DNA from 3 places in the Rossellomorea sp. NPDC071047 genome. Region 2 is predicted to be linked to each of the others. Evidence: riboswitches for the same ligand, from Rfam matches in the RefSeq annotation. Region 2 holds a riboswitch; each other region holds the start of a gene.

Region 1 (5,015 bases), on a different contig from region 2:
GTATCCGCTTTTCGGCAACCAATAGCTGTAAAGTTCAGAATAGCATTCGATTAACTTCCCTCTTTCCCGGTAGTCGACAGGTTCATCGAATTCATAAACCACATGCTTACTGCCTCGAAATAGATAGAGTTCCTCACCTTCCGCGTCCTCTTGATTTTCGACAGCCAAGCGACACTCAACCTACTTTTTTCAGGTGGGGTAATATAAGGGTTGCTCTTTGGCACTCCGAATATCAAAGGACTCTTCTCTATGAGGTTCCTGGCATTTCCCCATCTGTATAGATCTTGCCAGGCTTCTGGAATGCCTTCGATATATGACCCGATATAGAATCTATTGACGGTTGAACACTCTGGAAAATGAGCGATCTTCACTTTCGATAAATCCAGCCATTTAAACTCATTATAGGATTCTTCATCCTGGAATGCTTTGGCTTTTGTGCTGAAAAGTTTAGATTTCTTGCTATTAAGATATTCCCGCGGAAAACGCTCTAAATAGGCACCTTCCCGCCAGCTTTTGGGGCTCGCTTTAAAGTAAGCATTAAAAGAATAGGTGAAATAGGATAACGATGAAAAACCACATATGAACGCAATTTGTGTGATAGGAAGCTGTGGCTCGTAGATGAGCATATGCGCTGCATTTTCCAAGCGCATCCTTTTCACATAACCTGCCGGTGTTTCACCGATCAGCCCTTTAAACAACCTCTGAAAGTGATAAGGGGAATAGGTTGATACTTTGGCTAACTGTTCTAAGGATAAATCTTCGCTTAGATGTTGATCGATATATTCTACTACTTTATCGATTTGGTTTCTATGTATTTTGTCTTGTGGCATTTTTCAGACCTCACTACCTTTTTGAAAAGCACTTGTTTATAAATTTTACCATAATCCTTCTCCTCACTCACTAAGGGTTATGATAAAATAAAAGCGTTCACAATTTAATCATTGCTCATTGGTGAAGATGATCTTTAGCACATTTTCTTAAAAGGGAAGTTGGTGAAAGTCCAACGCGGTCCCGCCACTGTAAGGCTGAGAATTCGTATGGATCCACTGTTTCGAATCGAAATGGGAAGGAATGCGAAATCGCTGACGCTGAGCCAGGAGACCTGCCAAATGAGAAGAACACAGAAGTTCCTACGGGAGATAGGAGGGTGTTGCGCTAATGAGACGTCACAAGGGGAATCACAGTCCTCAGAACGTTTACCTGGAATAGCCGCATCTTCTTTTTTAAAAGGAGATGCTTTTTTGTTTCATACTACAAACTGGGAGATGAGAAAATGGAACAAGCTTATTCAGTCGAACGTTCACGAACCATACAAACAAAATTGGTGTTGCCACCCGACACCAATCATATGCAGACCATCTTTGGAGGAAAGGTTTTATCCTATATAGATGAGATTGCGGCCCTATCCGCCATGAAACATTCCAGTTCAGTCGTCGTCACGGCATCGATTGACTCCGTCGACTTCTTATCATCCGCCACGGTCGGCGATGCTCTAAGCCTTGAGGCATACGTCACTTCCACCGGCAGGACATCAATGGAAGTGTATGTAAAGGTGTACTCTACGAATCTCGTAACGAGTGTCAAAACTCTGACGACGGAATCATTCCTTACAATGGTCGCCGTTGATGAGGATGGAAAGCCGAAGCCGGTGCCAATGGTCATTCCTCAAACGGAAGAAGAAACGAGACTATTCAAAACGGCTCCTTTGCGAAAAGAGCATAGAAAGAATCGCGCGCTTATTTTATAAACAATCTCTGAGTCACTAACTAATATAACAATAACACTCAGAGTTTTCTAAGCTCTGAGTGTAACTTTGGAGATTATTATCCCGTGATCCTTTCTTCCGTTCCAGGAATCATCTATCTAGTTTATCGTTTTGTCGAAAGGATAGAAGTCCTGAATGAGCTGGATGCAGAATAGAGAAAATCAGTATAGTAAAGCAGATTCCATTGGATTTGGATGTTTTTGCCTTCAGACCTCCGTCTTGTCCCCCATCTATAGAACAAACAAAGATATTTCCCTATAATGATAAACAAACTGATCACTCGGGGTGTACTATGATCGAAGGTAAATTAATTAAATTTCATCGAGAAGATTCAGGATTGACTCAGGAACAGCTTGCTCAGGGTATCTGTTCCACCACACATCTTAGTAAAATTGAAAGAGGCATCACAGAGTATTCAAGTGAAATTACTGATTTACTCGCAAGGAAGCTTGGAATTAAAATGGATGTTGAACGTTCCCGTTATCATTCCTTACAGGCTAAGCTATCGGGATGGAACGATGCGATTATTATGATTCGGACCAATGACATCCATCAACTTAAAGGGGAAATTGAAAAGGAACCTTTAAGGTTTTTATCTGACTTCATCATTCAATACAACCTTTTCCTGGCAAGATATTATTTATTTTTGAACAAGCATGGAAAAGCCAAGGAAATCCTGGGTATGTTCGAAAATAAAAACTATTCTCTATCCCCTTTCGAACAAAATTTATTGCTTCATGTCAAAGGGATCTACTATCATTCAACAAGACAATTTAACACGTGCATAAATGTATTGAAACAGATTGACGATGAATATCCCAACTCCGAATATTATTTTCATTTGGCATTAGCCTATCATTCCATTCATTCAAACACCTTTGCCTATTATTATGGGCAAAAAGCTTTGCAATTTTTCCAGAAAACATTAAATATCCTTAGGGTTATCGATTCGGAAACGTTAATTTTAATCCAATTGAATGCCAAGGAACCCTTTGATATGGAAGAAACAAAACAACAGTACGATAAGCTCCTCAGAGTCTGTGAATCAGTCAATTCAAACGATCGGGCGCATAAGATACATAATAATCTTGGATTCGAATATTTTAGGAGAAAACGATATTCTGAATCAAAGACATCCTATGAAGAAGCATTAAATCTTATCAATGACGAAACGCCGGCATCACATTATTTAGTTACGCTCAGTGGATATATACTTGCTTGCATGAAAGGGAATCTACTATCTTCCCGGGAACTCAATCACTTAGCGACAAAAGGACTGAATATGGCCACTCAGCATCAGGATCCAAGCTATGTATTCTTTGAGATTTACTTACTTACCATTAATGAGGATGAAAAAGAACTATATGAGTATATTGAACGTACAGCTCTTCCCCACTTCAAAAAAACGGGGAGCCAGTTGATGTATCAGCATTATGAAAGACAACTATTTTTATATTATGTGAAAACCGGGCAAACAGAGAAAGGATTCAGACTTGCATCTGATAAGATGTCTAATGAAATAAGTTATTATGAATTAGAGTGACCCTCCTATTGAAATGATAAAAGGACTGTTGAGTCTTTTTATCATTTTTTCTTTTTTCACATCGATCGTTGGCATTGCTCACAACCCCCATTCGCCATCATTTTTTTACATCTTTTCTCCTGAAACACCATTCAAAATCAAACAAAAATCAATGAAACCAGACTAATTAATAGTCAAATGGTCCCTAAATAAACCCCCATACAAACATGATAAATATGTATTTACAATAATAATTGTACTAATCTTTTGAATAATCTAACCAAAACAAAACAGAAAAGAGGTAGAAATGATGAATGGATCTTCCATCACAAAGAAATCGGCTGTGATTGCACTATCCACTGGATTACTGTTATCCCCAGTGTCGAACTACTCCATGCCAACAGCTACAGCTGAGGATTGGAAAGCAGAAACAGTTTTATCTTCCTTGACTGAAACACAAAGACAAGCCTTGCATCAACTGGAGGTAAATAACGTAGAGGGTCTCCAAGGATTTCAGTCGGGAGAATTGGCATCTGACGAAGAGATCTCCGTTATCGTTCAATTTGAATCCAAACCTGGACATGTGCAAGTATTGGAAGCGGCAGTACAAGGTAAATCACTAAAGAAAGCAGACGCCAAAGCCCAAGTGGAGAAAGAACATAAGATATTTAAAGAAGATGTTGCGAAACATCTATCTTCTAGTCTTGTAAAAGGGAAAAAGAAAGAGCCGAAAATCAACCAAACCTATAAAGAAGCGTATAACGGTGTCGCCATGACCCTTCCAGCTAATCAGGTAGAACAACTGCTTAAATCCGAAGCTGTTAAAGCTGTGTTTAAAAATCAGGCCTTTACGGTCGATCCCGTTAAAGAAGACCATCCAAATGATGTTGAGAGAGAAATCACAACATCTGTTGAAAGCATCCCCTATTTAAATGTAGATGAACTACATAAGGAAGGAATAACAGGAGAGGGAATCAAAGTCGGTGTCATCGACACAGGTATTGACTATAACCATCCTGACCTTAAAGATGCTTACAAAGGTGGATATGACTTTGTTGACGATGATGCTGACCCAATGGAAGCAACGTATGAAGATTGGGAGAGTACGAGTGAACCGGAATTTAGTTATACTGGCAGTTCCTATTATACTTCTCATGGTACTCATGTATCCGGAACCATCGTAGGACAAAACGAGAATGATAGTGAAGTATCCGTAGAGGGAGTTGCCCCAGATGCAGATCTTTATGTGTATCGCGTCCTAGGTCCATACGGAAGTGGTTACACAGAAGACGTCCTTGCCGGAATTGAAAAATCTGTGCAGGATGGAATGGATGTCATCAACCTTTCATTGGGTGCCAGTGTCAATGATCCATATTATCCTACAAGTACAGCCCTTAACTACGCCGTATTAAACGGTGTGACAGCTGTTGTTTCAGCAGGGAATGCAGGACCAAATGACTTTACCCTCGGCTCTCCGGGTACAGCTGCTTTAGCGCTAACAGTGGGAGCAAGTGATGTTCCTGTCTCGCAAACCACTTTTACCGGTCAAACGTCAGATGGTTGGTCAGCGGAAATTGTGAGTATGGCAAGAGGATTCGCACATTCCTTTGCCAGTTTAGAAGATCGATCATTAGAGTTGGTAGATGTCGGCCTTGGTTATGAAGAAGACTATGAGAATAAAAATGTTGAAGGAAAGATTGCCTTTGTTCAGCGAGGAAATTTCGCACT
Region 2 (5,015 bases):
CATTTATGAACACCCATGTATTAATCGTCCCTGGCCTTAAATCAATATCATATTGATAACTTGTCGAGACATCAATCGCATTTCCGACACCGGCTGTCACTACGACGAATACGGAATGCCCCTGAACTTCGAATGATTCGCATACCATATTATTTAAAGGAAGCGCCGTCATCATGCCTACAGAAAATGAGGGGTCCAGGTCTTTCTGAACAAGAAATTCTTTCATATCTTCTTGGTAATCTGAGCAGTCATAATCTGCAGGGACTCTACGATTGATAAAGTGACTGTACCACCCGATTCCTGCACCAATAATTCCTGAGGACATGCATTTTAAAGGGTAAGGGGCAGAGAAATGTATGTATTCTTCTCTCACGTTTAGGTAACTGTCATCTAACACAAAGTTCTCTGTCGCACTCTCCTCGGGAACAATGACCATTTGAGGTTTTGCAACTAAAGGATGAGCTTGTTTCTGAACCTTCGTATCATACACCTCTTCTATATGTTTCTCTTTCAGAACCTCTTCCGGGTGGTGGAGAAGTTTGGTTCTTCCTTTGTCTAAGAGCAGTAAGCGATCACAGTATAAACTTGCTAAGTTTAAGTCATGAAAGATTGCGATTACCGTTAATTTTTCGTGTATTGTCTGATTTTTTATTAAATCCAACAATGCCTTCTGATATGAAAGATCGAGATGATTAGTGGGTTCATCAAGCAACAACACCTGTGGCTCTTGAGCGAGTGCCTGGGCAAGGAATACCCTCTGTCGTTCTCCCCCTGACAGCTCATGAAGGAAGCGGTGCTGAAAGGACGTAATGCCCGTTTGATCCATTACCTTTTCCACGATTTCAGTATCCCGTTCAGTCGTTCCTTTAAAGAGACCTTTTTGGTGAGCATATCTCCCCAGCATAACCGTCTCCCTCACCTCATAGGAAAAGGATTCTGTCGATATCTGAGGAAGTACCGCTACCTGTGTGGCTAGATCCCTTGAAGAAAAATGATGCAGTTTTTTTCCTTTCAACCTTATGCTTCCATCCATTAATGGAAGCAGACCCGTCATGGCTTTTAACAGCGTCGTCTTTCCACTTCCGTTAGGTCCAAGAATCCCAAAGAATTCTCCTTCATCTATATGAAAATTCATGTCTTCCACGATTATTTTATCGTTATATCCTACTGTAACACCGTTTACATCTATCATGATGAAAGCCCTCTTTTCTTCAGGAGAATATAAGCAAACATCGGGGCACCAATAAGAGCTGTTATCACTCCAATCGGAAGCTCGGTTGGTGCAATGATGGTTCTTGAAATGAGATCAGCCAACACGAGAAAGCCTCCCCCAACAATGATGGACAAAGGAAGTAAATGTCTATGGTCATGCCCTACTATCCTTCTTAGAAAATGAGGAATTACGAGCCCAACAAATCCAATTGTACCTGAAACGGCGACAGCCGCTCCCGTCAGGATACTTCCAGCAATTAAGATAAGGAGTTTTCTCTTTTGTACGGATATTCCGATGTGATGGGCTTGTTCTTCACCAAAACTCATGCCATTCAGTTCCTTGCCATTGAGGAACAAAACGATCACTCCAATTAAGAAAAAGGGGAATATTATCGTAATGTAATCCCACCCTCTCATGGACACGCTTCCAAGTAGCCAACCGATAATCTGTCTTAATTCCTCTCCCGTCAGGGCAATCATTAAGGATATAAAGGAACCTAAAAAAGAGCTGAAAATAATTCCAGTCAATATGATGGTTTCAACTTTCATAGTTCTTTCAACCTTCTGTGCAAACCATAATACTAGGAAGACGGTTATAATCGAACAAAGAATACTGAGAAAGGGAAGCGTAAACTTCCCAATGAACGGAATGCTCCAATTAAAGAACAACGTAATAACAGCACCGACCGATGCTCCTGAAGACACACCCAATGTATATGGATCAGCAAGCGGGTTGCGCAATAGTCCTTGAAAAGAAGCTCCTGCAATTGCCAGGGAGCTGCCAACCAATAATGCCAGTAATACTCTGGGCAATCTTATGGAGTACACTATATTTGCAAACATTGGATCAATTTCTCCCGGTATAGGGAATCCAAACCATTTGGCTCCAACGATGAACAGAATATCCATCGGTGGGACAGAGACGGTTCCGATCGAAATGCCTGTAAAGAGAGCGAAAAGTAAAAACGTTACAGCCAACCCGTATGTTATCCATATTTTATTCTGCAAATAACTCCGGATAGATCGACTTTGCAATTTCCTCTACTCCTTCAACTAATCTCGGACCGGTACGTGTCACCAAATCTGAATGTACGTCATGGACATCTTCATTTTTTACAGCGGTTACATCTTTCCAACCTTCTCGGCCCATCACTTGTTCCTTAGGATTTTCACTATAAAAACCATATGTTGTAATGATGACGTCTGGATTGGAAGCGATGACTGCCTCTTGGTTTACCTGAACCCATCCGTCCTGTTCACTCATTACATTCTCAGCATTTACAAGCGATAGCATTTGATCAATGAAAGTATTTTTCCCTGTCGAATATATGTCAGGAGATGGTGAAACCTCTACATACACTTTTTTCTTTTCAGATACACCACTGACTTTTTCCTTAATGGATTCTAGATCTGCTTTCATCTCAGAAATGACGGATTCAGCTTCATCTTTCTTACCGACCAATGTGCCGATGTTTTTCATCGTGGTGTACACTTCCTCAAAGCTATTGGCATCACGTACGATATATATCTTTACCCCTGCACTTCGAAGCTGTTCTAACCCTTCTTCTGCCGACACAGCAGTGGACTCATGAGCAAGAACCAAATCCGGATTCAAACCGATAATCTTCTCAACGTTAAATTCCATTCCACCTATTTTTTCTTTGTCCGCTGCTTCTTTTGGGTAATTATCAAAATCTGAAACCCCTACAATTTCCTTATTCAACCCTAACTCGAATAAGATTTCTGTGTTGCTTGGAATCAATGAAACAATATGCTTAGGTTGCTCATCCAGCGTGACTTTATTATTCAAGGCGTCGTTTACTGACAAAGGAAAAGCAGATTGTCCCTGACTTGCTTCCCCGCTATTTTTATTCTTTTCTACACTTTCATCGTCAGTACCGCAAGCTGAAAGGAGTCCTAGAGATACTATTAGTACGAGAATGATTTTGAATGTGTGTTTCATACGTTTTCCTCCTGTAAATGAACTTATTCCCAGACAAAAAAACATCTCCAGTGGACTAGAGATGCTGTGTAAGATGCATAAAAGGCTTTAAACCGTTAAATATGCATATTACACCTTTCTATCCGCGTAGATTTGGTGCGAAAGAAATCAGGCAGGTCTCCTGGCTCATGGTCATTGTTCGCTGCACCTTCCCATACCCATTGGTACAGTGGCATTCATACAGCTCACTTCCATTTACAGTGGCGGGACCGCGTTGGAATTACACCAACTTCCCTATTATGAAGCAAAGAAGTATCGTCACTTCCGCTTCACCTGATTTCATGTCGTATGTAATTGTTCCGTTCAACAGAATTATACACAAGATTCTATGGATAGTGAATGAAATTTGATAAACTTTGCTGAAAATAGCAGGAATCCTTCTTTTCGAATCAATCCAGGTGCAAACTTCAAGCTAATAGATTGTCCCCTCCATTATTTCGTGATAAAATCTGTTTCAAGCAATCGCTTTACTGCTTTAGAGGAGCACATAAGGTACAGGAGGTTCAGCAATGAATGAAAAAAAAGAAATCGCTACCTTTGCAGGTGGTTGTTTTTGGTGTATGGTAAAGCCATTTGATGAATTACCGGGAATTATTGATGTCGTGTCGGGTTATTCAGGTGGCCAACTTGAAAACCCAACATATCAAGATATAAAAGCAGGAAATAGTGGACATTACGAAGCTGTTCAAATCACATTTAATCCTGATTTGTTCCCTTATGAAAGATTATTAGAGCTATACTGGCCTCAGATTGACCCAACGGATGATGGAGGACAATTCCATGACCGCGGGGATCAGTACCGTACAGCTATTTTCTATCATAATGAACACCAAAAACAATTAGCTGAAAAAACGAAGAACGATATAGTAAATAGTGGACGATTCAAGAAGCCTATCGTCACAAGCATTCTTCCTGCCTCCACTTTCTATCCGGCAGAAGAATACCATCAAAAATTCTACAAGAAAAATCCAGATGAATATAAACAAGACCGGGCAAAATCAGGTCGCGATCAATTTATAGATAATCATTGGAAGAACTAAATAGTGGGATGAAAAAAACTCCTTTCGCCAAACTAATGGCAGGAAGGAGTTTTTGTATGAAGAAAAATGAGAAAAACCCAGAAGATAAAGAGCAGGTTATCGGGTTTGAAGGTCCAGGGAAAGTCGTCAATTTCTTTGACCCCTATCCTGATGAAGATGAAGAGAATGTAAATAACTCGGATACCGTAGATAATCATTCTTCAGAAAAGCAGTAAAAGCCTAAAAGGTGAAGATTATTTAAATTTAACCTTCACCTTTTCATATTAACCAATGAATCGATTCACCTTCACTTGCTCATTAATGATCAGTTCCGCTGTCAGTTGTCCCGAAAGTGTGACCATCGGCACACCTCCACCTGGATGGGTTGAACCTCCCACGAAGTACATATTAGAGAGCACTCTGCTCTTATTCGGAATCTTGAAGCCTCCGTTAAGCTTACGGTCTGTGACAGTACCATAGATTGAACCACCATTCGCCCCATAAAGGGTTTGAAGGTCGTTAGGAGTGAAGGTATATTCGTATTCAATATGATCCCTTAGATTTGTTACGCCCATTTTCTCCAACTTATCCAGCACTTTGAGTCGATAAGTTTCTTTGTATTGAGTCCAATCCTCACCCTCTTTTAATGGTGGCACGTGTGTCAACACAAACAGGTTTTCTTTTCCTTCAGGAGCCTGTGCGGGATCCGATTTCGACGAGATCCCAATATAAATCGTCGGATCATCAGCCAGTTTATTCTCATCGAAGATTTGCCTGAATTC
Region 3 (5,015 bases), on a different contig from region 2:
AGCATTTTTCTTTAAATCTTCTACGTGCTTAACAAGTTTTTCTTGTTTTTTCTGTTGCTCTAACTGAGTCTTGATTTGAGGTTTAACTTCTTCAAATTTTGGAGCATCTTTTGATTCACCCTGACCTTGCTGACTTGCGTACTGATCGTAAAACTTCTTCATTTCATCTTCAGAAACTTCTTCTACTTTGATTTCTTTTTCAACGTAGTTTGTGTATTTGATATTTTCAGCGATTTGAGCTTTTAACTCGTCCATTGTGAATCCGGCTTTTTTCATTGCGTCTTCAAACTTCTTTTCATCACCGTACTGCTTTTTAACTTCTTCCAGTTGTTTATTGATTTCATCTTCAGATGCTTTGTAGCCTTTTTCATCGGCCTGTTGCATAAGGAGTGTTTGTCCGACCAGGCTATCAATAGTTTGTTCTTTGATTTTCTTTGCTGCATCTTTACTTGTCGGGTCTTGTCCCATCTGTTGATATTGCATTTGTGATTGAGTCAATACGTTATTGAAATCCTCACCTTTAATTTTTTCGTCGTTTACAATAGCAACGATCTTATCTTTTTCAATCTTTTGTTCATCCATTTTCTTTTGCATTTCTTCCATTTGCTTCGCTTGCTCTTCCTGAGCCTTTCCATCGCTTTTCTCTTCTGTTTTCGCTTTATCGTCAGCTTGTTTTTGGCTCTCCTCGTTCGAACCGCAAGCGGCTAGTCCAATCGTTAATAATGTCAATAGTAAAGTCGTTAATAATTTTTTCATAATAGACCCCTTTCAGAAGTAAGGTGTGATTTCGAAAAAAATCACTTAATGCGCATTTTAAAGGAAAAGCCCGTAAAAAGAAAGTATTTAAGCCGAAAAGTATAGATTGTAATGAGGTTGAAATACAGCGGGTTACTAATATGGTCCCTCTTTCACTGTAATGTATGCGATTACATCCGACTTTCAACTGCGGGGCTGAAATGAAAATGAAAGAAGACTTTCTTTTGGATGCTAAAAAAAAGAGACTGCTTAAATCGAGTTCTTTTCCTCCATTTAAACAGCCTATAAAAAAATATTGGGGACCAAAGAATACTGTCAAACAACCTTCTATTTGAATTATAGAGAGTGGCTACATTTTCTTCAACTAACATTTAGGAAGGTGTCGGCTGACTAGTGTCCTTTTGAAGGCAGTATTCAATCTTCTTCTATTCTTTTCATGAAAAATAATAATTATAAGCATATTTTAATGGGGGGGTTCCTTCCTATCGTTTAACTTGTCTCATCTCTTGACTTTAAGAGGGTAATAGAGTGATACTATTAAAAGATTTCAACTTCTAAACAAAATGAATAGTTTCACTTGTAAATTCATTTTCAATCGTTTATGATGATACAGAACACAACATTTTGTGTTTTGTTAAATTATTTTATCTATATATTGATTATAACCTGTGAATAGGGTGTCTGAATGGACTTAAAAGGGAATCCGGTGTGAATCCGGAACTGTCCCCGCAACTGTAAGTGCTGACGAAATAAGGAACTGCCACTGTCATATACGATGGGAAGGCCTTAAAGTAGGGTGAAGCACGAGTCAGGAGACCTGCCTTGTTTATCACGTGTTATCTTCTTCGGGAATTGGGAGGATAAAGCGAGGATTGGAGTAGGCCCTTTAGTCTATTCATATATCTTTCGTATATAAAAGCCCATCCGTTTGAAAGGATGGGCTTTTTTTGAATCCTTCCCACACTGTATAAATTTGGGAGGAATGATGATGTCAATCGTATCACAGGATCATAGGATCACAATGGAAGCAAAAAGGGTTCTAACAAATCTCCACAGTCGCTTTCCACAACTTCATTTTAATGAATTCGATGAAAAGACTTATAAGTATGCAGACGGTCAATCTGAATTGAATAAAGAAAAGCTTTATCATTTCATGATCCTCGCGGCAGTCGAACGGATCACTGCTCATGAACCTGATTGGACATATGTGGCTGCAGAATTATATTTAATGAAACTCTATCGTACGATCGCATATTCAAGGAGAGTGGAAGAAAGCGAGTTGTACAGTTCCTTTTCTGAATTAATTCAAGACTTGACTGATAGGAAACTATATACGTCTGCATTATTGGAATCATATAGCAAAGATGAAATTGATTCCTTGGGGAGGATCATGGATTCATCTAACGACCATCTGTTTACGTACATAGGGATCGTCACTCTATCAGAGCGATATTTAACTAAGTCCCATGATGGTGAAATCCTTGAATTACCTCAGGAACGATTGCTGATCATCGCCATGACACTCTTTATGAACGAACCCCGTGAAAAGCGGCTGGCGCTTATTGAAGAAGCTTATTGGGCCATGTCTAATTTGTATATGACGGTAGCAACACCTACGTTTGCCAACGCCGGCAAAAGCCATGGTCAGTTATCGAGCTGCTTTATAGATACGGTAGCCGATGATTTGAGAAGTATTTATGACAGCAATACAGATGTTTCCACACTAAGTAAAAACGGTGGCGGTCTCGGTATCTATCTGGGGAAGGTACGAAGTAGAGGAAGTAATATCAAAGGCTTCAAGGGAGTAAGTTCCGGTGTTATTCCATGGATGAAACAATTAAATAACACAGCCGTATCCGTTGATCAATTAGGTCAACGTCAAGGAGCGATAGCTGTTTATTTGGATGTATGGCATAAAGATATTTTTCCTTTTCTAGATACACGCTTAAACAATGGTGATGAAAGGCAGCGTACTCATGATCTATTCACTGGAGTCAGCTTACCGGATTTATTTATGGAACAAGTGGAGAGGAGAGGGGATTGGTATTTATTTGATCCCCATGAAGTGAGGATGGTCATGGGGTATTCCCTGGAAGATTATTATGATGAGTATGATGGAGAAGGTTCGTTCAGAGATAAATATTGGCAATGTGTAGAATGTCCCGGTCTTTCCAGGGAAAAGGTTCCGGCAATTGAAATTTTCAAGCGGATCATGATTTCCCAACTCGAAACGGGAACGCCCTACATGTTTTACCGAGATACAGTCAATCGGCTGAATGCCAATGGGCATAAGGGAATGATTTACTGCAGTAATCTGTGTACGGAAATCGCCCAGAATATGAGTGCAACCGTCATGGAAGAAGAGGTCATAAAAGACGGGAAAATCATTACCTATAAATCTCCCGGAGATTATGTCGTCTGTAATCTGGCGTCTGTTTCTTTAGCCAAAACAATCATGGATGATGAGCTGGAAAGGGTCGTATCCATAGGAGTGAGATTACTTGATAACGTCATTGATATTAATAAACTTCCAGTACTGCAAGCCCAACTGACAAACAGACGCTATAGAGGGATTGGATTGGGAACATTTGGGTGGCATCACCTCCTAGCATTAAAAGGTTTGAAATGGGAGAGCATTGAAGCAGTTGATTACTGTGATTCAATATACGAGGATGTTGCTTATTACACGATCAAAGCCAGTCAAGAACTAGCGAAAGAAAAAGGCTCCTATCCATATTACAGCGGGTCCGACTGGTCGACTGGCGAGTATTTTTCAAAAAAAGGATATTCAGGACCGAGGTGGGATGCACTCCGGGAAGATGTTTCTTCACAAGGAATCAGAAACGGATATTTAATGGCCGTTGCGCCAAATTCGTCCACTTCGATCATAGCCGGCTCTACAGCAAGCATAGATCCCTTATTCAGATTAGAATACTCGGAAGAAAAGAAGGATTATAAGATCCCTGTTACAGCACCTGATTTATCACCTAAGACGACCTGGTATTACAAAACGGCTTATAACGTAGATCAGCACTGGAGTATTAAACAGAATGAGAAAAGACAGCGACATATAGATCAAGGAATATCGTTTAACTTGTATGTACGGAATGATATCAAGGCGATAGAGTTACTATCTCTTCATTTAGATGCATGGAAGTCAGGATTGAAAACGACCTACTATGTGAGATCGACGTCTGTTTCAAATTTTGAAGAATGTGAAAGCTGCCATAGCTGACTGGGAGGAAGATGATAAAATGAATGGATTAAAACAGCGAATCTTAATAGATTCTGAGGCACCAAATAAATCTACAGGAATTGTAAATGGACAAAGTTCGAATATATTAAACTGGGATGATGTCAGGTTTTCATGGGCCTATCCAAAGTATAAGAGAATGCTTGGGAACTTCTGGACGCCTTTTGAGATCAATATGGCAAAGGATATCAAGCAGTTCCCGGCTCTTTCATCAAGGGAGCAGGAGTCTTTTTTGAAAATCATCGGCCTGCTGGCTCTCCTTGATAGCGTGCAGACAGATTACGCCGGTAAAGTGGCAGACTATCTCACGGATTCCAGCCTGAATGCATTGATGATCATTCTGGCACAGCAAGAGGTCGTCCATAATCATTCGTACAGTTACGTGTTATCCAGTATCGTATCCAAAAAAAAGCAGGATGAAGTATTTGATTTCTGGAAGAACGATCCGATCTTGAAAAAACGGAACGAATTTATAACGAATGGATATAAAGGGTTTGTTGAATTCCCTACCATAGAGAATCTATTAAAATCGATCATCTATGATGTCATTCTGGAAGGGTTATTCTTTTACTCAGGTTTTGCCTTCTTCTACAATCTGGCCAGAAATCAAAAGATGGTGGCGACATCAACGATGATTAATTATATCAATCGGGATGAACAGCTTCATGTCGGCTTATTTGAAAAAATATATAAAGAAGTCCTCAACGAGAATCCCGCTTATCAAACGGATGAGCTGCGTGACTTCGGGCATGATGCATTCAAACAGGCAGCTCTCCTGGAAATAGAGTGGGGAAGGGAAATCATCGGATCTCACGTTGAAGGTCTTTTGATGAGCGATCTTGAAGATTATATTAAATTCATGGCGAATAAAAGAGCCAAACAGCTGGGGTTTGAAGAACCATTCGAAGGATACAAGACCAACCCATTAAAATGGATCATCGCCTATCAGGAAGTGGATAGAGGGAAGACCGATTTCTTTGAACAGAAATCAAGGCAATATACGAAG

What was found. Region 2 has a riboswitch for cobalamin ahead of ACQKFO_RS03815 (ABC transporter substrate-binding protein). Riboswitches for the same ligand answer to the same signal wherever they lie in the genome.
Region 1: linked by a shared signal. The riboswitch ahead of ACQKFO_RS11615 (acyl-CoA thioesterase) and the one ahead of ACQKFO_RS03815 (ABC transporter substrate-binding protein) in region 2 are both predicted to bind cobalamin.
Region 3: linked by a shared signal. The riboswitch ahead of ACQKFO_RS18215 (ribonucleoside-diphosphate reductase subunit alpha) and the one ahead of ACQKFO_RS03815 (ABC transporter substrate-binding protein) in region 2 are both predicted to bind cobalamin.

The regions. Positions count from the first base shown of each region.
Region 1 is NZ_JBNNJT010000002.1:743,472-748,486, reverse strand. It holds gene ACQKFO_RS11625 (hypothetical protein) at 1-102, opposite strand, end outside; gene ACQKFO_RS11620 (helix-turn-helix domain-containing protein) at 51-830, opposite strand; cobalamin riboswitch at 934-1,124, shown strand; gene ACQKFO_RS11615 (acyl-CoA thioesterase) at 1,274-1,747, shown strand; gene ACQKFO_RS11610 (helix-turn-helix domain-containing protein) at 2,058-3,308, shown strand; gene ACQKFO_RS11605 (S8 family serine peptidase) at 3,595-5,015, shown strand, end outside.
Region 2 is NZ_JBNNJT010000001.1:726,589-731,603, reverse strand. It holds gene ACQKFO_RS03825 (adenosylcobinamide amidohydrolase) at 1-1,192, opposite strand, end outside; gene ACQKFO_RS03820 (FecCD family ABC transporter permease) at 1,189-2,247, opposite strand; gene ACQKFO_RS03815 (ABC transporter substrate-binding protein) at 2,210-3,175, opposite strand; cobalamin riboswitch at 3,309-3,506, opposite strand; gene msrA (peptide-methionine (S)-S-oxide reductase MsrA) at 3,724-4,254, shown strand; gene ACQKFO_RS03805 (hypothetical protein) at 4,311-4,469, shown strand; gene ACQKFO_RS03800 (phytoene desaturase family protein) at 4,518-5,015, opposite strand, start outside.
Region 3 is NZ_JBNNJT010000005.1:316,248-321,262, forward strand. It holds gene ACQKFO_RS18210 (SurA N-terminal domain-containing protein) at 1-756, opposite strand, end outside; cobalamin riboswitch at 1,415-1,595, shown strand; gene ACQKFO_RS18215 (ribonucleoside-diphosphate reductase subunit alpha) at 1,778-3,991, shown strand; gene ACQKFO_RS18220 (ribonucleotide-diphosphate reductase subunit beta) at 4,011-5,015, shown strand, end outside.